Regions from separate parts of the Ruegeria sp. CDSA089 genome, predicted to be linked through region 1. Evidence: riboswitches for the same ligand, from Rfam matches in the RefSeq annotation. Region 1 holds a riboswitch; each other region holds the start of a gene.
What was found. Region 1 has a riboswitch for cobalamin ahead of AC2FJ6_RS14110 (DUF1636 family protein). Riboswitches for the same ligand answer to the same signal wherever they lie in the genome.
Positions count from the first base shown of each region.

Region 2: linked by a shared signal. The riboswitch ahead of AC2FJ6_RS03920 (CbtB domain-containing protein) and the one ahead of AC2FJ6_RS14110 (DUF1636 family protein) in region 1 are both predicted to bind cobalamin.
Region 3: linked by a shared signal. The riboswitch ahead of AC2FJ6_RS03850 (DUF1636 family protein) and the one ahead of AC2FJ6_RS14110 (DUF1636 family protein) in region 1 are both predicted to bind cobalamin.
Region 4: linked by a shared signal. The riboswitch ahead of AC2FJ6_RS16450 (hypothetical protein) and the one ahead of AC2FJ6_RS14110 (DUF1636 family protein) in region 1 are both predicted to bind cobalamin.

Region 1 is NZ_JBXWQD010000005.1:296,232-301,563, forward strand. Features, by position in the region: gene AC2FJ6_RS14095 (FecCD family ABC transporter permease) at 149-1,162, opposite strand; gene AC2FJ6_RS14100 (ABC transporter substrate-binding protein) at 1,164-2,111, opposite strand; gene AC2FJ6_RS14105 (ABC transporter ATP-binding protein) at 2,108-2,914, opposite strand; gene AC2FJ6_RS14110 (DUF1636 family protein) at 2,911-3,255, opposite strand; cobalamin riboswitch at 3,358-3,557, opposite strand; gene AC2FJ6_RS14115 (bifunctional enoyl-CoA hydratase/phosphate acetyltransferase) at 3,795-5,189, shown strand; gene AC2FJ6_RS14120 (acetate/propionate family kinase) at 5,182-5,332, shown strand, end outside.
Region 2 is NZ_JBXWQD010000001.1:761,990-767,321, reverse strand. Features, by position in the region: gene AC2FJ6_RS03940 (DUF302 domain-containing protein) at 34-492, opposite strand; gene AC2FJ6_RS03935 (DUF1636 family protein) at 620-976, shown strand; gene AC2FJ6_RS03930 (hypothetical protein) at 973-1,467, opposite strand; gene AC2FJ6_RS03925 (CbtA family protein) at 1,534-2,232, opposite strand; gene AC2FJ6_RS03920 (CbtB domain-containing protein) at 2,237-2,401, opposite strand; cobalamin riboswitch at 2,438-2,643, opposite strand; gene cobF (precorrin-6A synthase (deacetylating)) at 2,687-3,430, opposite strand; gene cobA (uroporphyrinogen-III C-methyltransferase) at 3,423-4,151, opposite strand; gene AC2FJ6_RS03905 (cobyrinic acid a,c-diamide synthase CobB) at 4,148-5,332, opposite strand, start outside.
Region 3 is NZ_JBXWQD010000001.1:748,440-753,771, reverse strand. Features, by position in the region: gene cobN (cobaltochelatase subunit CobN) at 1-1,506, opposite strand, end outside; gene cobW (cobalamin biosynthesis protein CobW) at 1,521-2,576, opposite strand; gene AC2FJ6_RS03850 (DUF1636 family protein) at 2,578-2,952, opposite strand; cobalamin riboswitch at 3,038-3,245, opposite strand; gene AC2FJ6_RS03845 (NAD(P)-dependent oxidoreductase) at 3,392-4,348, shown strand; gene AC2FJ6_RS03840 (hypothetical protein) at 4,575-5,332, shown strand, end outside.
Region 4 is NZ_JBXWQD010000007.1:48,743-54,074, forward strand. Features, by position in the region: gene AC2FJ6_RS16435 (bifunctional 2',3'-cyclic-nucleotide 2'-phosphodiesterase/3'-nucleotidase) at 1-1,608, shown strand, start outside; RNA gene ffs (signal recognition particle sRNA small type) at 1,648-1,746, shown strand; gene AC2FJ6_RS16445 (alpha/beta hydrolase family protein) at 1,741-2,619, opposite strand; cobalamin riboswitch at 2,756-2,976, shown strand; gene AC2FJ6_RS16450 (hypothetical protein) at 3,061-3,468, shown strand; gene AC2FJ6_RS16455 (protein-tyrosine phosphatase family protein) at 3,471-3,968, opposite strand; gene AC2FJ6_RS16460 (DNA polymerase III subunit gamma/tau) at 4,107-5,332, shown strand, end outside.

The DNA.
Region 1 (5,332 bases):
GTTCAGCGCCGGATTTGATATTGATCAATTTCTTGGCAGTTTTTGCATGGAACTTAAAAAAATATGCATGCAAAAAATCTGTTTTGTCAAATTGTTGCAGGTGCGCTGACAGCCCGGCAAGCGTCGGGACTGACAAAGACAAGCCAATTTATCTTTTGGGCTTCGCCGTTCTGAGCAGCAGAATGAAAACGAAAATCGACCCCAGTGAGGTCGTCACAATTCCGACCGGCAGTTCTTGCGGGGCAAGCATCAGGCGGCTGAGGATATCGGACCCGGTCAACAGCACCGCGCCAACCACGGCTGCCGTCGGGACAAGGTGATTGTGCAAAGGACCAGCGATGCCGCGCGCAATATGTGGAACCATCAGGCCAACAAAGCCGATCACTCCGGCGACCGACACAAAAACGGCGGTCGCGAGCGCTGCAACAAAGAACATTTTGAACCGTAGCGACTGAACCGGAACGCCCAGTGTTGTTGCCGTGACATCTCCGGTCAGCAGCGCATCCAGCCAGCGGCTACGATAGAGGGCATAGGCCAGAATAAGCGCCAGCCCGGCGCAGACTAGCGGGAAGGTTTCCCATCGCGCCAGACCCAAACCGCCAAGCATCCAGAAGATGACGGAATGGGCAGCACGGTTATCGCCTGCGAAAATCAGGTAGTTGGTTAGGGCTGAGAACAGGAAGGACACCGCAAGCCCGGCTAGGATCAATTTCTCAGGCGCGCTCGTCCGCAATCCGTGTACCAAAGCCAGCACGATGCCAGAGGCCACCAGCCCTCCGCAAAACGCCGCCAGCGGCAAGGTCCAGAACCCCAGAATGTCCCCGGTTACGGTGATGACGAACACAGCACCCGCTGCAGCGCCCGAAGACAGCCCGAACAGAAACGGGTCGGCCAGATCGTTCCGAGTGGTTGTCTGCAAGACAACGCCGACAATCCCCAAACCAGCGCCGATCACGGCCGCAAACAGCGCGCGGGGCAGGCGCAGGTCAAAGACGATACGGTGCAGGGGCGACACGTCTCCATCCACAAGGCCTGTGCCCAGCAATATGGCCTTGAATGTATCGGACAGAGGGATGGATGTGGTTCCGTAGATTGTTGAAACCAGAAGAAGGGCGGCCAGAATGACCGCCCCCACCAAAAGTGTCAGCCCCAGACGGCCCAAATTAGTTCAGGCCCTTATGCATGGCCTGTGCCATTTTCGAGATCGCCTGAATGTTCGCGGGTCCCGGCGTTAGTTCTTCGTACCGCAGACCGATCCAGCGCTCGTTTTTGACCGCATCGGTTTGCGACATCACCGGGTGCTCTTGCAGGAATTTGAACGTATCCGCCGCGCCATTTCCGGTTTGATAGTCCAACAGCACCAGGAACTCGGGGTTCGCGGCGGCGACGGCCTCCCAAGAGCTACGGCCCCAGCTTGTATCCATGTCATGGGTCACGTTCTGACCGCCCGCAGCGGCAATCATCGCATCAGGGATGGCGTATTTTCCGGCGGTGAAGGGCGCATCAGCGGGCCCGTCCAGCAGGAACACGCGCGGTTTCGGCAGATCGGCGGTTTTCGCCTCAATCGCGGCCAGCTCGTCTTTCCAGCCTGAAACCAACGCTTCGGCCTTGTCTTCAACATGCATGACCTTGCCCAGACGCAGGACATCGTCAAACAGCAGGTCCATGCTGGCCTTTGGGCGGTCCTTATGCAGGTGAACGCAGCTTTCCGACAGGATCATAGTCTTGATCCCGAAGGGCGCCAGCGTTTCCGGTGTCACATCACCGCCGGGCCGCATTCCGTAGTACCAACCGGCAAAGAACAGGTCGGGTTCAACGGCCACCAGATTCTCGACCGTCGGATATTTCGGGGCCAGTTCCGGGATACCGCCGCGCAGCGAGTCGAACTCGGGGCTGGTTTTGTACCAGCCGGTAATCCCGGTCAGGCCGACGATCTTGTCTTGTAGACCCAGTGCAAAGGCCATGTCGGTCATGTTCATGTCATGCACGACCAGACGCTCGGGCTGGGTTTCAAACACCAGCGGTTCGCCGCAATTGTCGACGGTAATTTCATGCGCGGCGGCACCGCCCGCCATGGCTGTAACCAGCGCCACGGACAAGATGTGTTTCATTCGGAAATGCTCCTAACAGGGTTGGAAACTGAGGTTTTTCGGATGTCCAGCGCCGGGATCAAGCGGCCCTCGTGCTGGAAAAACAGGTAATCGACACCGAACGTGTCACGCACGCGGTCGGTGGTCAGCACGTCGGCCACAGGTCCGAACCCGGTAAGACGGGTGGATTTCATCAGCGCGACATGCGTCGCAAATTCCGGGATCATGACCAGATCGTGGACGATCATCACCACTGTGATTCCCAGCCCGGCCACCAGTGACAACATCCGCCCCTTGGCGTCCGGGTCCAGATGGTTGGTGGGCTCGTCCAGAAACAGCAGTGCCGGGTTTTGCGCCAATGCCCGCGCGATATGGGCGCGCTGCCGTTCCCCGCCCGACAGAACCGCCATGCGCTTGTCGGCCAGATCGTTCAGGCTGGTCAGGTCCAAAATTCGCGCAAGATCGGCGGCATGGGCCTCGGCCGAGCGGTCAGCCCGGATCGGGATCTGTCCCAGCGCTACATACTCGCGCAAGGAGAGCCGCCCGTCGGGATATTCCTGCTGGCTGACAACAGCGATCATCCGCGCACGCTCGGTCGCCGACATGCTGCGCAAATTTCGCCCCTTGAACAATACATTGCCGTCCGAAGGATGCTCGGACCCGCATAGAAGGTTCATCAGCGTTGTCTTGCCCGCGCCATTGGGCCCAGCGATGGCCAGAACCGCGCCTTCGTGAAGCGCAAAGGTGATGTCCTGAAGCAGAACTTCGCCGTGATAGGCGTGATAACCGACGCCGTTGACCTGAAGGAACGCATGTTCGGTCATGTGGCCCCCGTCGCCAAGGGCGGCATCCGCGACAAGGTCTTGTGCAACAGCGCCTCGGGGCGATCCGTTGCCTTGGTCCAACCTGTGGAACTGTTTTGGTATTGCCGCGCGAAAGCGGCCAAAGCGTCGATATCGGCCGAGGTTTGAATTTCGCCAAACAGATATTGTGCCTTCGCACCCGCCTGAAATCCAACGGTCAGTGGGTGATCGCAACCGGCCATACACTCAATCATCCGTGTGCCGTAGCCCTCGGGCAGGCGCTCTCGCAGGGCCTCGGCAATCGATTGCGCCGCCTCAGCCCCTTGGCAGGTCGTGCAGATCAGCACCACATGATCCGTCATGCTCCGCCCCACCTGCATGCCGGACGGGCAGGTAAAGGAACGGTTCTGAAGACATCGGGTCGATGTGACATTGAGCCTCTTTCCAGGACACCCCGCCCCGGTTTGGTTGCGTTTGAGATGGCAGGTCTCCTGACTCGCGGGTCTGTGCTTGGCCACCCTTCCCGACCTGATCCGGCCAGTGGGATATTGGCGTCGCTCACCGCCTACAGTTGCGGGGGCAGTTACGGATTTGGTCTGCACCTTACCGTATTCCCTTTTCATCCCGCGCGTGCAGCATCGGGAACCATCGTAGCGTCACTGCCTCAGATCAGAGCATGGGTCAATACGGATTCCGCAACGTTCCGGTGAAGACAGCGCAAAGGATATTGCTGCTCAGTGGGCAATCAGTTATGCTGCGACGCAGCAAAATCTGAAAGCCGAGGCACCGTTTTGTGGGCTCAAGGGTGCTGGACGTACTATTGTGACCCCGAACTGACCTGCATCAATTAAACCCGCGACCCAAGTCGGTAAGACGTCCGAAAAACCAAAGTTGGCACGCTATGAAAATCCAGGAAAACAAAACCTTCGAGCAGCTCAAGGTTGGCGACACGGCACAACTAACCCGCTTGTGCACGGTTGACGACCTTTATGCTTTTGCCTCGGCCTCGGGCGATCACAATCCGCTGCATCTGGCAGCCTATGACGGGGATGGCGACGGCCTTGCCGAAGCCGTCGCACCCGCGCTGTGGCCCGCCGGTCTGGTCGCAGCCGTGCTGGGAAACTACATGCCCGGCGCCGGAACGCAGACTCGGCGCGCGGATTTGGCCTTCCACCTCCCGGTGCTTGCTGGTGAAGAACTGACTGCCTTTGTCGCTGTTGAGGAAAAGCGCGACGATGGTGATCTGCTCTGCTCAGCCGAAGTGCGACGGGTCGTTGACAATGCACTGGTTCTCAGCGGCACCGTTCAGGTCACACCGCCTTCGACGCATATGGAGTTCGACTCGGTCGAGGTCCCTGGCCTGATCGTGCAGCGGCACCGCCATTTCGACGCGCTGTTGGCAAAAGCGCGCCCACTAGAGCCGATGCCAACCGCCGTTGTTGCGCCAGAAGAGCCCAACTCTCTGAGCGGCGCGTTGCTGGGGCATGCCAATCATATTATTTCGCCGATCCTCGTCGGGGACCCCGATAAAATCGCCGCTGCTGCCGCTGAGCTGGGGGCCGACTTGTCGGGCATCGAAATTGTCGAGGCCCGCAGCCACGGCATCGCCGCGCACCGTGCCGTGGATCTTGTAGTCGAAGGACGCGCGCAGACCCTGATGAAGGGGTATCTGCATACGGATGAGTTGCTGCACGCGGTTTTGCGTCGTGAAAAAGGGCTGCGCACTGGGCGGCGACTGTCACATGTGTTCGTAATGGATGTTCCGGGCATGTCGCGCCCGATCATGGTGACGGATGCGGCGGTGAATATTGCGCCTGATTTGGAAACCAAGGCGGATATCGTGCAAAACGCGATTCACCTGGCACATTCTTTGGGAATCGAACAGCCCAAGGTCGGCGTGTTGTCGGCGGTTGAGACGATCAACCCGCATATGCCGTCATCGGTCGATGCGGCCTTGCTGTCGAAAATGGCGGAGCGCGGTCAGATCACCGGCGGGTTGGTCGATGGGCCGCTGGCGATGGACAATGCGGTTGATCTGAACGCCGCCCGTACCAAAGGGATCACGTCAGAGGTTGCCGGTGCTGCCGATATTCTGGTCGCGCCTAATATTGAGGCCGGGAATATGGTGGCAAAACAGTTGACCTTCATCTCTCATGCCGAGGCGGCAGGGGTCGTGATCGGTGCGGCCGTTCCCATCATTTTGACGTCACGATCCGATGATGATGCCTCGCGATTGGCATCCTGTGCTGTAGCCGCGCTTCATGCGCATGCAAACAAGGATAAAATCCATGGCTGATCATGTTGTGGCGCTGAACGCCGGGTCTTCTTCCCTGAAATTCGCGCTTTATGAGCTGGTTGAGGGCAATCGCCCCAGTATGCGCTGGCGTGGCCAGATCGAACGTTTGGGCGACGCACCACGTTTGCTGGCCCAATCCGCTG
Region 2 (5,332 bases), on a different contig from region 1:
GCCCCAGACGCAAGCCGGATCACGCCAGTGTGACTATTTGACTGCTGTTTCAGCCACAGCCTGAAACTTGCCATCCAGCTCCTCAGCGATCTCGCGCAGGGGGTCTCCGCCCTCATAGACATAGGGCGCGAAGACAAAGCTGGGAGTCTTGTAGGATAGGGTGGCGGTGCCGTCCTCGTTCTCCGTGACATAAAAGCGGATCGGCGCCTCGATCATCGCGTTCACTGATGTTTCCAACACGCGCACCGCATAGTCGTTGTTGAAGGCACCAATGACCCGATTGCCGGGGATAGTGATCCCACGCGATGCGGCGGCGTTGGTCGGGCCTGCCTGCGTGACCACGATCAGACCATTAGCTTTGATGGCATCCTTGGTGTCGGCAACCAACGCGTCGTAACTTTTGTCGGTTGCGTAGCTGGCCCAGCCCGACAGGGGCTCGTCTGACAAAGCAGGGGTCGCTATCAGGGCAATCGCAGTCCAAAGGGCTTTCATCTGGGCCTCCTGTTTCGGGGTTGCGACAGTGATGCCAGAAAGCGGGACAGGGCGCACTCACAATCTTGTGCGTTTTCCCGATTGCGCCGGCAGTTGGAAACCCTCAGAAACAGGCAAATGCCACCCGATGAGGTCCGAATTGGATCAGATGCGCCTGTTGATATGTTCGTCTTGTGCCGGCGCCCGCGATTGCGGGGCCGAGGTCAAAGCTGTCGAGTCCGCCCTGACCCGCGCGGGGATTGAGGGGCGGGTTTCGGTCGATCAGCACGCCTGTTTCAGCGGATGTGCAGAACCCGTGGCCATCGCGCTGCAGGCCGATGGCTGGGCGACATATGTGTTTTCAGGGGTCGATGTCGCTTCGGACGCCGATGATATCGTGGCGACCTGCCGGACCTATCTGGAAAGCCCCAAAGGCTGGATCGAAGACGCCCGGCCTTGCGGGCGGCTCCGGATGTGTTTGCGGGCGCGTATCCCGGCGCTTTAGTCGACCTGTAGTGTGACCGCCGCGCTGACGGGGATGTTGTCGACCATCAGCGGGCTGTGGCTGTTTGCGTTCAGAGAGACCGAGACTTCGACCTCGCCCTGCGGCAGATGGTCGATATGCATCCAGTTACCGTACAGCCGGGCCAGTTTCTCTCCATTTACGTAGACATGTGCATGCCCCTCGCCGTCGACATCGGTCTTTGAGGCATTTTGTGGTGAGAACCGAAAGTTCTGCGGCATGACATGCAGGTTCCAACCCGCCATAGGATCGGGCGTAAGAGCGATCTCAAGCCCCGGAGCATCAGCGCCAGCAGGCAGGTTGATGGCAGTCGAATGATCGTGTGCGGCTGCCTCGGCGTGAGATGAACTGTGATGTGCAGGATCGCCATGGTCATGGCCGTCGAAAGTAACGCCATTTGCAGCCGCAACCACAAATCCTGCACCACTGCCAAAAACTATGCCGATTGCAAACAGGGCAAGTGAGCGTGCCATTTTATGTTCCTTGATGGTAGTAGCAAACACGCCGAGCTGGTCTCGGCGTGTTCATAAGCGTGCTTGTCAGGCCGCAGCTTCGGCACGCTGGCTTTCATATCGCCAGAAGTACCCGGCGAATGCCCCGACCAGAACCCAGGCTACCAGTCCGATGCCAAAAGCGCGTGCGGCAAACAGCGCGCCGATCTCGGTCGGAACGGGGCCGGTGAACACGTCCGGCTCGGGCGCGCCGATCAGATGTGGGGCCAACAGCAGAGCGGCTGCGATCACATAGCTGATCAGGGTGCCGCCAAAGGCAATCAGCCACATGGCAACACCTGCTGCTGCGACGGTCGCAAACCACCAGATTTGACGCGCAGCGACATCGGCTGCTGCCACGCCGGGCACTTCTGGCGCGAGCGAGAATCCGGGTGCGAGGTGCACGGCAACGAACCCCGCAAGCCCCCACAAAACGCCGGTGCGCCCGTCAATCTTGTGGCCGTTGCCCTCAGCCACGGACATCAGCGCAATCATCATCAGCGCGTAACCGGTATAGATAAGCATCGTGAAAATGACGCTCAGCGCATCGCGGAACAGGTCTGAGAACATTCCCGGCAGCTCGGGGTGAGCACTTACGACGTCACCGCCGAAATGGACCAATTCGCCTGATTCATACAGTTCCGCGTGCAGCAACACAGGTTGCACAAAGACCAACTGCAGCAAGGCGGCAATCAGCCCCGCTGCAGCACCAGCGAACAACGCGCTGGTCAGGATACGGCTAAACATGGGTTTAGTGGCAGGGGAAGCCGGTTGCGTGACGCACGTCATGGGCTGCGTCATGCAGGGCAGCGGCCTGAACGTGGCCAGTCACCGAAATGATGCCAAGACCCAGAACCACAGCGAACATGACCGGCAGGATACCAGCGCGCGAGGCGGTTTGTGTTTGTGTTGTCATTTTCAATTCTCCTGTGCCGTCGCACCCGACGGCCGGTGTTTCAAATCACGCCTGGCAGGTCTCCTGGCTTGCGGGTCAGGGCCTGTGCTCGCCTTCCCCCTGAAAATTCAGGAGTGGCTGGTTGAGCAAGACTCACCGCTTACAGTCGCGGGGGCGGCTGTGGATTGGATCAACTCGGATCGCACCACATTCCCTCTTAGCTCGTCGCTGTGAACGACGGGACCAGACGGGTTCATCTAGCCTTCAAAACCCGCGTGGCGCAATCACCATTCGCGACCAATTTGGTCAGTTCACGCACTTTTTGAGAAGATAAATATCCATGATCCACCCGTGATCGGCGCGCGCAGCTGCACGGGTGTCCAGAATCTGCTGCGCAACCTCAGCCAAGGGCCCCTTGATCAGAATTTCCTCTTTCATGCCCACGTACGCCCCCCACCAGATGTCATAATCTGCCATCTGAAGATGTTGGAACGAGCACTCACCATCCAGCATTACCGCCACGTTTGACGCACCGTCCGGCCACCCTTCGTCGCGAATCCGCCGCCCCGTGGTCACGATGTAGGGGGCACCCAGATCGTTGATCGGAATCACGTGGGCAGCCGTCAACGCCTGCAGCGCTGTAATGCCAGGGATCACCCGCGTCGTCGGTTGAGGGTCCAGCCGCTCTGCAATCCGCAGTGAACTGTCATAAAGCGACGGATCGCCCCAGATCAGTAGAGCTACATGTCGTGCTCCAGGATGGGCGGCGATTGCCTCGCTCCAGCGCAATACAATCGCGTCGTGCCATTCATCCACCCCGCGCAGATATCCGTCGTCGGACCGGCGCTTGGGGATGTCGAAATAGGCGATCTGCGGCGGCGTGTCGGTCACCTGCGCAATGATCTTTTCGCGCAGCCCGGCTAGATCGGCCTTATTCTCGCCCTTGCGGGGGATCAGGATCAGGTCCGCCGAGCGGATCGCCTGCGCGCCCTGAAAGGTCACGTGGTCAGGGTTCCCGGTGCCGATGCCGATCAAGGTCAGGTCAAACATCGTCAAACTCTGCCAGCGGGCCGTAAAGGATCAGCGCCGGGGCGGTGCCTATCTCGTCCGCCAGTTTATTGGACAGCGCGCCTACAGTACTGCGATGCAGCTTCTGCTCGGGGGTCGAGACGGATTCGGCCATCAGTGCTGGCGTTTCCAGCGGCAGGCCATGTGCGTGCAGCGTTTCGACCAGCAGAGGAAAGGTGCGCTTGCCCATGAAGACGACGGTGGTCGCATCCGGGTCGGCCAGCGCGGGCAGGTTCAGGTCCTCGGGCAGTTTGCCGCTGACATCATGGCCGGTGACAAACTGCACCCGTCGCGCGGTTAGCCTACGGGTCAGCGGGATGCCAGCCGCCGCCGCCGCCGCTACAGCTGAGGGGATGCCGGGGATGATCTCGTATTCGATCCCAGCCGCGCGCAGGGCAACCAGTTCTTCTTCCAGACGTCCAAACATGCCGCCATCGCCGGATTTCAACCGCACGACCCGCTGCCCGGTCAGGGCGTAATCCACCAACAACCGGCTGACATGGTCCTGCTTGGGCGAGGGGCGACCCGCCCGTTTGCCCACGCCCACCAGATCGGCATCCTCGCGCGCATGGGTTAAGATCGGCCCGCTGCTGAGGTCATCAAACAGCACCGCATCCGCCTTTTGCATCCGATCTACGGCCTTGAGCGTCAGCAATTCCGGATCGCCCGGACCTGAGCCGATGAACGAGACAAACCCACTCATACTGAGGCCTCCGCGATCAGGTGAAAGAACGTGCCGGTCACGTTGCCACGCACCGATCCGGTCTGCGGCCCTTCGGCCCCTTCTGCGTCAAACACACGGGCCAAAGGCGCGTCAGGTTGCTCGATGATTGAGGAATAGTGGAACTCATGCCCCCGCAGGCCCGTGCCTACGGCAAAGCCGGGCATGGGGGCCAGCAGCTCGGCCCGGCGATACCCCAGATTGAACTTGCGCTTCTCGTAAGATGTCACCAGCCTCAACAACCCGGCCATCTGATGCGAGACACCCTCTTTATCGATCAGAGCCTGTCCCAGCGCCATATACCCCCCGCATTCCCCATGAACGGGCTTGGTCTGCGCGTGGTTCCGCAACCCCTCCTGAAAACTCGATGCAGCGGCCAGAGTGCCTGCATGCAGTTCAGGATATCCGCCCGGCAACCAAACCAGATCGGCATCCGCAGCCGGGGCTTCATTGGCCAAGGGCGAGAAGGGCAACACCTCGGCCCCTGCCGCACGCCAACCTTCCAGCAAATGGGGATAGGTGAAGGAAAACGCTGCATCGCGGGCCAGTGCGATCCGTTGCGCCGGGGGCCGCGGCAGCGCGGCGGACGATGGCCCATTCGGGCCTGAGGATGCCGCCCGCTTGATCGCCTCAAGATCGACATGCTCGCGCAGGAACGCAACATAGCCGACAATTGCGCTTTCCAGGTCGGGGTGTTCGACAGCCTGGATCAGACCCAGATGCCGCTCGGGCAGGGTCAGGTCGCCGCGCCGGGGCAACACGCCCAGAACCGGCAGGCCCGCGCGCTCCATCCCCAGCCGCGTCAACCGCTCATGCCGGGGGCTGGCGCAGCGGTTCAGGATCACGCCGGCAAAGGGCAGATCGGGGTTATACATCTTGAACCCCAAAGCCGTCGCTGCCGCCGACTGCGCCTGACCGCCCACATCCAGTACCAGCACCACCGGCCAGCCCATGCGCTGCGCCGTCTCTGCACTCGAGCCATAGCCCAGCTCTCCGGGTTTGGCGACGCCGTCGAACAGCCCCATTGAGCCCTCGGCGACCACGATATCCGCGCCTTCGGCCTGTGCAGAAATGGCGTCCAACAGAGGCTCTCCCATGGCCCAGCTGTCCAAATTGAACGAGGCCCGCCCCGCAGCCGCCCGGTGAAAGGCCGGGTCGATATA
Region 3 (5,332 bases), on a different contig from region 1:
ATAGTCGTCATCGCGTAGCTCGGGCGTGCCGCGTTCAGGTTGCAAGGCGACCAGAGCTTTGCCCCGACGCAGGGCGGTGAAGTGAAAGGCACCATCGGTGTAAGCGGCGTCATCCTCGGGAGCGCCCCAAACCGTATGCAAGTCGGTGCGCAGCTGTTCGGGCAGGTCCGCAAGCGCGGCCTGATACTCGGCCAGCGGCCATGCGATCCGGGCGTTCAGCAGCGTATCAGCGATTGGTTTGGCAGGGGCGGTATCATAGCCCTCGGCTTGCAGGTCGGACAGCATCGCCTCAGCCGAGGCCAGCGCGTCGAGGCCCACCGCATGGGCCATTTGCCAATCTTTGCCGGGATAGGTGGACAGCACCAGCGCGGGCACTTGATCGGCTTTGGGTTTATCCTGCAGGTTCAGCCAGCCGGTCACCCGGTCAAGGATGGCTTCGATCCGTTCCTCTTCGGCCCGGTGGGCAAAGCGGGAATATTCCAGATGCTGGTCGCGCTTGCCCGGCTCCTTGAACGAGGCGATGCCTGCTGAAATCCGCCCGTCCACCTCGGGCAGCACCACATGCATGGCGAGGTCGGCGGGCGAGAGACCGCGTTCCGCTTCGGCCCAGGCTTTGCGGCGCGAGGTGGCCAGTGCGACTTGGAAGACGGGTACATTGGCGGCGTCCAAGGGCGAGGTGCCAGATGCGCTTTTACCCGAGAAGGAGGTGGCGTTGATGATCGCGGATGGGGTCAACGCGGTGACGGTGTTGCGCAGCCAGTCCGCAGCTGCCGGGGCCTTTAGCGAAGGGGCGAAGAGCCCCACGGCTTCAAATCCACGTGCGCGCAGACTGCGGATAAGGGCGGCCACGGGGGCGGTGTCGGCGGATGTCAGATAAGCGCGGTAGAAGGTGACGAGGATGCGTTTCGCATCCCCGGAAAACGCCTGTTCCGCCGGAATCACTCCGCGATCGGGGCACCATGCGCCGCAGTCGGGCAGGGATTTGGCGCCCATCACCGGGCCCGCATAGAGCCCCGCTGCCAGTGCCATCTGTGCCAAAGCGGCTTGTGCTGCAACCTCGCCGCCGGTGTCACACAGGTGCGCTAAGCGGCGCAGGGTGGAGACGGGCAGGGTGGAATACTCATCCAGTCGCGTATCCTCGCGCCCGTCTGCGGGCAGAACGGCCACAGCAATTCCCTTGGCCTGCGCCAGGGCCAGAACCTGCTGTAGCCCGTAAGCCCAATAAGGCACCCCACCGATCAGACGGATCAGGATTCCCTTGGCGCCCTCCAACGTCTGCTCGACATAGGTGTCAACGGACAGAGGATGTTTCAGAGCCGTCAGATTGGCCAGTCGCAGGGTCGGCATCCGACCCTCGGGGCCGCCGCCACGATGCCAGCCTGCCGCGAAAGCGCCAAGGTCACTGTCCGAAAACGACAGCACCACCAAATCCGCCGGGCTCTGGCCCAGATCGGTTGGGGTCTCAGAATCCTCTAACCCGTGGCTTTCGCGGAAGACGACGTGCATGGTTTACTCTGTGCTTACTCGGCGGCTTCGGTGACGCCCGCAAGGATTTCGCGGATTTCAGCCTCTTTGATATCGTCATGCTCGGCGATCACCACCAGACGCGAGCGGCGCTCTTCGCCGGGCTCCCACGGACGGTCATACTGGTGACGCACACGCGCGCCGACGGCTTGAACCAGCAGGCGCATTGGCTTGCCCTGAACAGCGGCATAGCCTTTGACGCGCAGGATGTTCAGTTCTTTGGCAAGACGTTCGATTTTCGCGACCAGATCGGCCGGGTCGGTCTGTTCCGGCAGCTCGACGATGATGCTTTCGAAATCATCGTGCTCGTGATCATGGTGGCCATCATGATGGCTGGGCCGAGCCTCCATGTCATCCTCGGCGGCAGCCTCAAGACCCAGCACGACGCGCACGTCCACAACGCCTTCGGCCACTTCGACGACCGGCAGAGGGCGCGGGGCCTCTGCGGCGATGATCTCTTTGGCTTTGGCGACACCTTCGGGGCCGGCCAGATCAGGCTTGGTCAGCAGGATGATATCGGCGCAGGAGATCTGATCCTCGAACACCTCGGACAGAGGCGTTTCGTGGTCGATGGAGTCGTCGGCCAGACGCTGGGCATCCACCGCCGCGACATTCGGGGCAAAGCGACCGGCGGCAACAGCCTCGGCGTCGGCCAGCGCGATCACGCCGTCAACGGTGATCTTGGATCGGATATCGGGCCAGTCGAACGCTTTCAGCAGCGGCTTGGGCAGCGCCAAACCGGAGGTTTCGATCAGGATATGCTCGGGGCGCGGCTCCAGCGCCATCAGCGCCTCGATCGTGGGGATGAAATCATCGGCCACGGTGCAGCAGATGCAGCCATTGGCCAGTTCCATGATGTTTTCCGCCGGGCAATCGGGAATGGCGCAGGATTTCAGGATATCGCCATCCACGCCGACATCGCCAAACTCGTTGACCACAACGGCCAGACGCTTGCCCTGCGGGTTCTGCATCAGGTGCCGCACCAGCGTGGTTTTGCCCGAGCCCAGAAAGCCGGTGATCACAGTAACGGGAAGTTTTTCCAAAGTGGACATGTTAGGCTCCAATCGGGGGGATGCGCGAGGCGCAGTTTTTGCGGAAATGTTCGGGGCGCTCGCGCCATTTGACCAAGCCGTCTTCGGTGGCCAGATACTTGGTCGCGCCGTCAACGATCACGTCGACATGATCGACTTCGTTCAGGTTCTCATAAACAAAGGTCCAGCGCTCGGGCCCGCCGCGCAGAACGATTGAACAGCCTTGATCGCAATTCGACAGGCATTCGACGGCTTTCAGCGTTACGCCTTCGGGCAGATCGGCCTGTTCCAGCGCCTTGTGCAACAACGTGCCAGGGCGGTCTGCATCATCTTCAACAGGTAGGCCGCGGCGGCACGTGGTGCAAACCAGCAGCTCGACCGGAGTGGTCTCGGTCATGTCTCTCATCCCCCCAAATCCTCATCGTGGGGGACGGGGTTTCAAGCGGGTCGCGTGTGACCCGACACCGGAACACCCCGTCCGGTTTCAATCGCGGGTGCTGGCAGGTCTCCCGGCTTGCGGATGTCAGGGCGATTGCCCTGTCGGATGTCCCGCCTTCCCGGCCTGTTTGGCCAGTGGCTTGGGCACCCTCTCCGGTCACGGTCGCGGGGGCGGCTGCGTTTGGCGGATGATCCGTTGACGCATTCCCTTTTCATCCTCGTGCAGAGGACACCAACGGATCGGACATGCGGCACCGGACAGGGGCTTGTCAAGCGAGTCGCAAGCATCTGTGCGGCGGCGGTGGAAAAGCGACCTGTAAGCGTCGCTGGGCGGCATGAACTGAGGTGCTGCACCGTGCTGCCATGACCGAAACGGCGCAAGCAGGGAGGAGTGTCGCATGAAAGTGGGCTTTATCGGGTTGGGCAATGTGGGCGGCAAGCTGTCAGGATCGTTGTTGCGCAACGGGATCGACCTTACGGTGCACGATCTGAACCCTGATCTGGTCGCTGGCTTCGTGGCGCAGGGGGCCAAGGCCGCCGAAAGCCCGGCCCAGCTGATGCGCGATTGCGACGCGGTTATTACCTGCCTGCCATCGCCTGCCGCTTCTGACGCGGTGATGGAGGAGATGCTGCCTGAGGTCAGCCCCGGCAAGATCTGGATGGAGATGTCCACCACCGACGAGGCCGAGGTCAAGCGACTGGGTACACAGGTCATCGAACGCGGTGGGGCGGCCGTCGACTGCCCTGTCTCGGGCGGGTGCCATCGGGCGGCGACAGGCAATATCTCGATCTTCGCGGGCTGCGACCGCGCGACGTTCGAACGTATTTTGCCCTTTCTGACCACGATGGGCCGTCGCGTGCTGCACACGGGCGAGTTGGGCTCAGCGTCGGTGCTGAAGGTGCTGACCAACTATCTGGCCACGGCAAACCTGATCACCTGCGCCGAAGCGCTCGTGACCGCCAAGGCCGCCGGGATGGACCTGAACACGACCTACGAGGCGATCAAAATCTCGTCAGGTACATCCTTTGTGCATGAGACCGAAAGCCAGGTGATCCTGAACGGATCGCGCGACATTTCCTTTACGATGGACCTGGTGAAAAAGGATATCGGGCTGTTTCAGGACGTCGCTGACCGCGCCGGTGTACCGCTGGAGATCAACCCGGTCATGATCCAGATTTTCGAGGACGGAATTGCCCGCTATGGTGAACGTGAATTGTCTCCCAACATCATCCGACGTCTGGAGGATGCAACCGGTCTAGACATCACAGCCTCCGGTTTTCCGCCCGAGATGGAGGACGACGAACCGGAAGAGCCCGGATACGAGGTCATCCCTCAGGGGCGTGGGGCCGAATGACGCAAGCCGCGCGTCAGTGGAATAGTCTGTTTTGTAGAGAGAGTGGAGGCGAGTACCGGAATCGAACCGGTGTACACGGATTTGCAATCCAGAAAGAACGGTCGCAAAAACAACGGCTTATGGGTGCAAAACACCTCCTGACAAAAAGTGAACAAAAGGCGAAAGTTTCAACGCTGTTTGCGTGCCAGAATGCTCACAAAATCGTTTCTAACCTTGGGATAATTCGATGAGTTGGGCGGTTGCAAATGAATGCGCAGAGCGTCGCTTCGGCAGCGCCGCGCGCAAGCAGATCATTATGTTCTTGGCGGACAAGGCGAGCGATGACGGCTCGGGCATCTGGTGTTCGAAGGGGACAATTCAGCGCCACACAGAGCTCAGCGAGAGCACGGTCAAGCGCACCATCATCGACTTCCTGCGCGAAGGCATTCTGATCGAGACGGGGCGGCGGCACTGCAAGAACGGCTATACGGTCATTTACCGTATCGTTCTGGAGCGCGTGGCCGCGCTCGAACCCACGGCTGAGCCCGACATCGACACGGGGGTCACTGTGAACCCCGTCCAGCCTGAACCCGGTACGGGGTCCACGGTGAACGGGGTACGGGGTTCACGGTGGACCCCAAACCATCCTAAAACCATCCATAAACCACCTACGCGCAGGCGCGAGGCGGCGGAGGAGGTTGAAGATCTTGAATCTGAGAAGATCTTAGCGGCCTATCCCGAAGACAGGATCCGAGACCGACTAACTACGTTGCGCCTGATCGCAGCCGCCGTGAAGGCCGGGGTAAAGCCCGATGACCTTCTGCAAGCGGTCAAAGCCTATGCGAAGGAAAGCGAGGGCTACACGCGCAGCAAGGTCTGCTTCTCGGACAACTGGTTCAAGATGCGACGTTGGGAAAAAGGGCTCGCCCAGATACAGGCGGACCGGGAGAAGGCGCGAGAGGCCGAAGCTAAAGGCCGCGCCAGCCTCGTCGAGTGGATCCACGA
Region 4 (5,332 bases), on a different contig from region 1:
GCTCAACACCCCGAGCGCCATGTTCTGATGCAGGCCTTCGACCTTCTGGGCTATGATGCCATTGGGCTGGGCAATCACGATTTCGGCTTTGGTCTGGACGTGCTGGACCGGATCATGCGGCACGCCCCCTGCCCTGTTCTGTGCAGCAATGCGCACAAATCCACCAGCCCGCAGGTCTGGCAGGAGCACACGATTGTCAGGCGTCAGGTCGATATCCAAGGGCACGCGCACGAGCTTGCAATCGGCATATTATCGGTCCTGCCACCCCAGACCGCAAAATGGGAGGCGCACAAGCTGGCAGGTGCGGTCCAGATCGGCGACATCCTTGACTGCGCGCGCCGCAAAGTCGCTGAACTGCACGAACTGGGCTGCGATATCGTTGTGGCGCTGGCGCATACGGGGTTCGGTCCGGCGCAAGACACGCCCGGCATGGAAAACGCGTTGGTACCATTGGCCGCCATCGACGGGATCGACGCCATTGCGGGCGGGCATTCCCATATGGTTTTTCCCAGCCCTGAACAAGAATACAGCGGCTATATCGACGTTGATCGCGGGCTGGTGCACAGCACCCCCGTCGTGATGCCCGGTGCGGCGGGGTCATATCTGGGCGTCATCGACCTGACCCTCGGCACATCACTGGACGACCAATGGCAGGTACTTCATGGACACGCGCAGGTGCGTTCGGTTTCGACAGAAGCGTCAGATGAAGACGCCGCACTGACGCAGCTACTTGCCACCGGTCACGCCGAGACGCGGCGGCGGGTGGCCGAACCTGTGGGACAGGTACAGCAGCACATGCACAGCTATTTCAGCTTTTGCGGCTATGACCGGGGCTTGGCTTTCGTGGCCGCCGCTCAAACCGCCGGGTTGCGGCCTTTTTTGAAGGATACGGACTATCGGGACTGCCCAATCCTGTCTGCCGTGTCCCCGTCGAAATTCGGCGGGCGTGCCGGGCCTCGGTTCTTTACCGACGTCCCGGCCGGGGAAATCTGCCTGCGCCATGTGACGGACTTGAACGTCTTTCCCGATGAGATGATGGCCGTCGCCGTCACCGGTTCGCAAATCGAAGACTGGCTGGAAATGTCCGCAGGCGTCTTTAACAGGATGATCCCCGGCCAACGATGCGATCTGCTGGCCTCGGACCGCGCAGGGCATAATTTTGACGTCCTGCATGGGCTGACATACCGGATCGACCTTAGCCAGCCCGCTCGGTTTGGCGCAGATGGGGCACTTTTGCACCCATCGGCCCGCCGCGTCCGCGAGATTCGTTTCGAAGGCCAACCCTTGGATGCAGAGCAGACCTTTGTGGTGGCGTTGAATAATTACCGCGCAAATGGCGGTGGGCACTTCCCCTTTGCCGGGCGGGCGACGCGCGTTCCGCTGCCGATTCTGCCCCTACAAGATCTGGTCAAAAACTACGTGACTGCCGGGCCTCATTCCGGCACTATGTTCGAGCGTCCGTTCCGTCTGTCCCCCGTGGCCGGGGCGTTGGCGGTTATGCGTACAGGCCACAAGGCCTGGCAGCATCTGGACGACATCACCGAATTTGCACCCAACATCGCTGGAGAGGACGAGGCCGGTTTTCTGCTGATCCATTTGACGCTCTGACGGGTTGTCATTTGTCCCGCACTTGCCTATATCGCGTGCTGAGAGGTTGGCGCGGGCGAGCGCCTCGCCAACCTGGTCAGGTCCGGAAGGAAGCAGCCACAACGAGCCCCGCTTGGGTCGATGTCCAACCTCTCACTTATCTACCACATGATCCTGGGCAATAAGATGCGGCCAGACCGCTGCGTTGCGGCGCGCGAACACGCCGATATGCCCGATCTCTTTCACCCCGAAATCGGACGGTGACAACGGCCGACGCCGCGCATTCGGGCCATAAAGCTCGGCCAGACGCCACACCGCTTTGGGCGGCACCACCTGATCGTCGTCGAATGCGATCAGATCGACCGGCACATCCTGCCCGGCCCAGTGCGCCTCGGGCAGGGTCTTGCCCAAATCGGGCAGGTAGTTTGTCGGTGCCGTGCACCATTTACGCCACTGCCAGTAGACCCGCGCGGGCAAGTCAGCCCCAAAGCCCAAAGCCCTGCCCGGCAAATACCCCGCCGCTTTGACAACCAGCGGCGCATGGCCATACCAGAACAACCCCGCCAGTGCCTTGTACGGCCACGGGTGATCAGACAGAGTGACCAGCCCAGAGCAAACACAGATCATGCGGTCAATCTGCGCGATATCCGGTTGAACCGGGCCCAACATTCCGCCAACGGAATGGCCGATGCTCCATTGTTCCGCGTCCGGGAAACGTTTGCGCATTTCTGCGCGGGCAGCGGGCATGTCGATCAGCGCCCAGTCCGCCATAGTTACCTGCGAGTCCTGCAATCGGCCGGTCAGGGAATGGCCGAAATCCCGATAATCATAGGTCAGACAAGCCATGCCCTGCTCGGCCGCCAGCCAATGGGCAAAATGCTGATAATAGTCGCGGGGCACGCCGGTCGCTGCATGGATCACCACAACTGTTTTGGGAGGCAAGGCAGGTAGATAGAGCCGCCCCGACAGCATCGCTGAACCAGACGGAAACTGGACATCTTCGGTCAAAACAGGATGCGTGTTGTCCAACATCGCCCGCGCCTCACACTCTAAACTGTTTAGTTCACCTGTGCAGTCGGCCCTGTTCCGGCATCAGAGTCAAGCCGTAGGGAGATTGACCCCGCGTCGCGCCGGGTTTCAATGGCGCTTGACTCGAAGCCCGCTCAACCGTTAGCGGTGGCGTGATGGTCCTCGTCCCCGGTCACGGGGCGGGATGAAAAGGGAACACGGTGCGATCCTGCCCGGCATTGCCGGAACGGATCAAGGCCGAGACTGCCCCCGCAACTGTAAGCGGTGAGCAATGCCGAGATACCACTGGCCAACAGGCTGGGAAGGTCGGCAAAGCCACGACCCGCAAGTCAGGAGACCTGCCATCGAACGAAAACCGAAACTCGGGCGGGGTGTCCGGGACAGGTCGTCAGCACGCTGTCACACCTGATCCATGCCCCTCGTCCAGCGCGCGGAGGGCGCATCATGATCTGGAAGACCAAGACCCACGAATTCACCGCGACGGTATGCCAAAAAACCGGCGCCCCCTGCCCGGCACTGGCCCGAATGGCACGCGCCCTGACGGATGCAATGGCCACGGCCCGTCCGGCAACAACCGATGCGTTCGAGATCGAAGGCAGCAGCGACTTGACCCATTGCGCCGAAGGGTGCTCGGCCCGGTTTCGCGCCCAACCCGATCAGATCCGGGTGTTCTGCGGTGTGGCCGCCGACACTCCGGCCGAGCGGCTGGATCGCTATGCGGATATGTTGTTCGGAGCAGATTTCACCGCCCACGCAGCCAGCCTTTTGCCGACACCGCCCTGCGCGATGATGGAAGTGGTTACCACGGCGCCCCAGCCAGCCGCGCCGACCGAACACCAGCTTTCAGCCTGAATTCAGCTGCCCGTCCGGGCCGCCGAAGTGGCCCAGACCATCTGCGCCTCGGTCTCGACGGCGCAGGGACGTACTGTCCGTAGCATCTGCAAAGCGGTATCTGCGGGCAGTCCGCTATCCGTCATCAACCGCAAAGCAACCATACCCGATCGCCCGCAGCCGCCCCGACAATGGACCAAAACGCCTCCGCCGCCGGACAGCAGCGCACGGGCCCGCTGGCTGACATTGGACCAAATGGCCTGTATCCGCGCATCCGGCGCACCAAAATCCTGGACCGGCAGGTGAGCCCATTCGACCCCGTGCCGCTCCAGATCGCCACCGAACGCCGCCGCTCCCAGGTTTTTCATCTCAGAGCTTGTGGTCATTGAAATCACCAGATCCGGTCGCCAGTCCTGCACCGCCTTCAGATCGGCCGCATAGGCACCTCCCGCGCCGGGCAGCGGAGATATCCCCAGACGACCCGGCCCCAGTCGCAGGGAATAGATGGCGAAATTATTCATGGCACGTTCCGATCAATCTGCACCGATGATGTATCGCCTGCGTCCTTGCTTGCAAATCGAATTTCCTGCGCTGCTGCTGTGGACGTAGGCGGCAGGGGTCACTACGCTGCATCGGACTCCGAATCCGACAGAGCAGATATGACCGACACGCCCAGCCCCGCCTATCAGGTTCTTGCCCGCAAATACCGCCCGGAAACCTTCGCCGATCTAGTCGGTCAGGACGCCATGGTACGCACGCTGAAAAACGCGTTCGAGGCGGATCGAATTGCGCAAGCCTTTATCATGACCGGCATTCGCGGCACCGGCAAAACCACCACGGCCCGTATCATCGCCAAGGGTATGAACTGCATCGGCCCCGATGGCGAGGGCAAGCCGACCACCGAACCCTGCGGCCAGTGCGAACATTGTGTGGCCATTATGGAGGGCCGCCATGTGGACGTGATGGAGATGGACGCCGCCAGCCGCACCGGCGTCAATGATATTCGCGAGATCATCGACAGCGTCCGCTACCGCGCGGCCTCGGCCCGCTACAAGATCTACATCATCGACGAGGTCCACATGCTGTCGACCAGCGCCTTCAACGCGCTGCTCAAGACGCTTGAGGAACCACCCGAGCATGTGAAATTCATCTTTGCTACCACCGAGATTCGCAAAGTACCCGTGACGGTTCTGTCGCGTTGCCAGCGGTTCGACCTGCGCCGGATCGAACCCGAAGACATGATCGGCTTGCTGCGCCGCATTGCCGAGGCCGAAGGTGCGCAAATCGCCGAGGACGCGATGGCGTTGATCACCCGCGCGGCTGAAGGCTCGGCGCGGGATGCGACCTCTCTGCTGGATCAGGCGATTTCACACGGTGCCGGGGAAACCAGCGCCGATCAGGTGCGTGCGATGCTGGGTTTAGCCGACCGTGGCCGAGTGCTGGACCTGATGGACATGATCCTGCGCGGCGACGCCGCCGGGGCGCTTACTGAGCTTGGCGCGCAATATGCCGAAGGCGCCGACCCGCTGGCCGTGCTACGCGATCTGGCCGAGATCACCCATTGGGTCTCGGTCGTGAAAATCACGCCGGATGCCGCCGAAGACCCGACCGTGTCCCCCGACGAACGCGCGCGCGGTCAGCAAATGGCAGAGGCCCTGCCGATGCGCGTCCTGACCCGTATGTGGCAGATGTTATTGAAGGCTCTGGAAGAGGTCTCAGCCGCCCCCAACGCCATGATGGCCGCCGAGATGGCCGTGATCCGCCTGACCCATGTTGCCGACCTGCCCAGCCCGGAAGAGTTGATCAAACGTTTGCAAGACACCCCGCCTCCGTCACCCAATGACGGACCCGGCGGCGGAATGAGCGCCCCACCGCACGCCGTGCA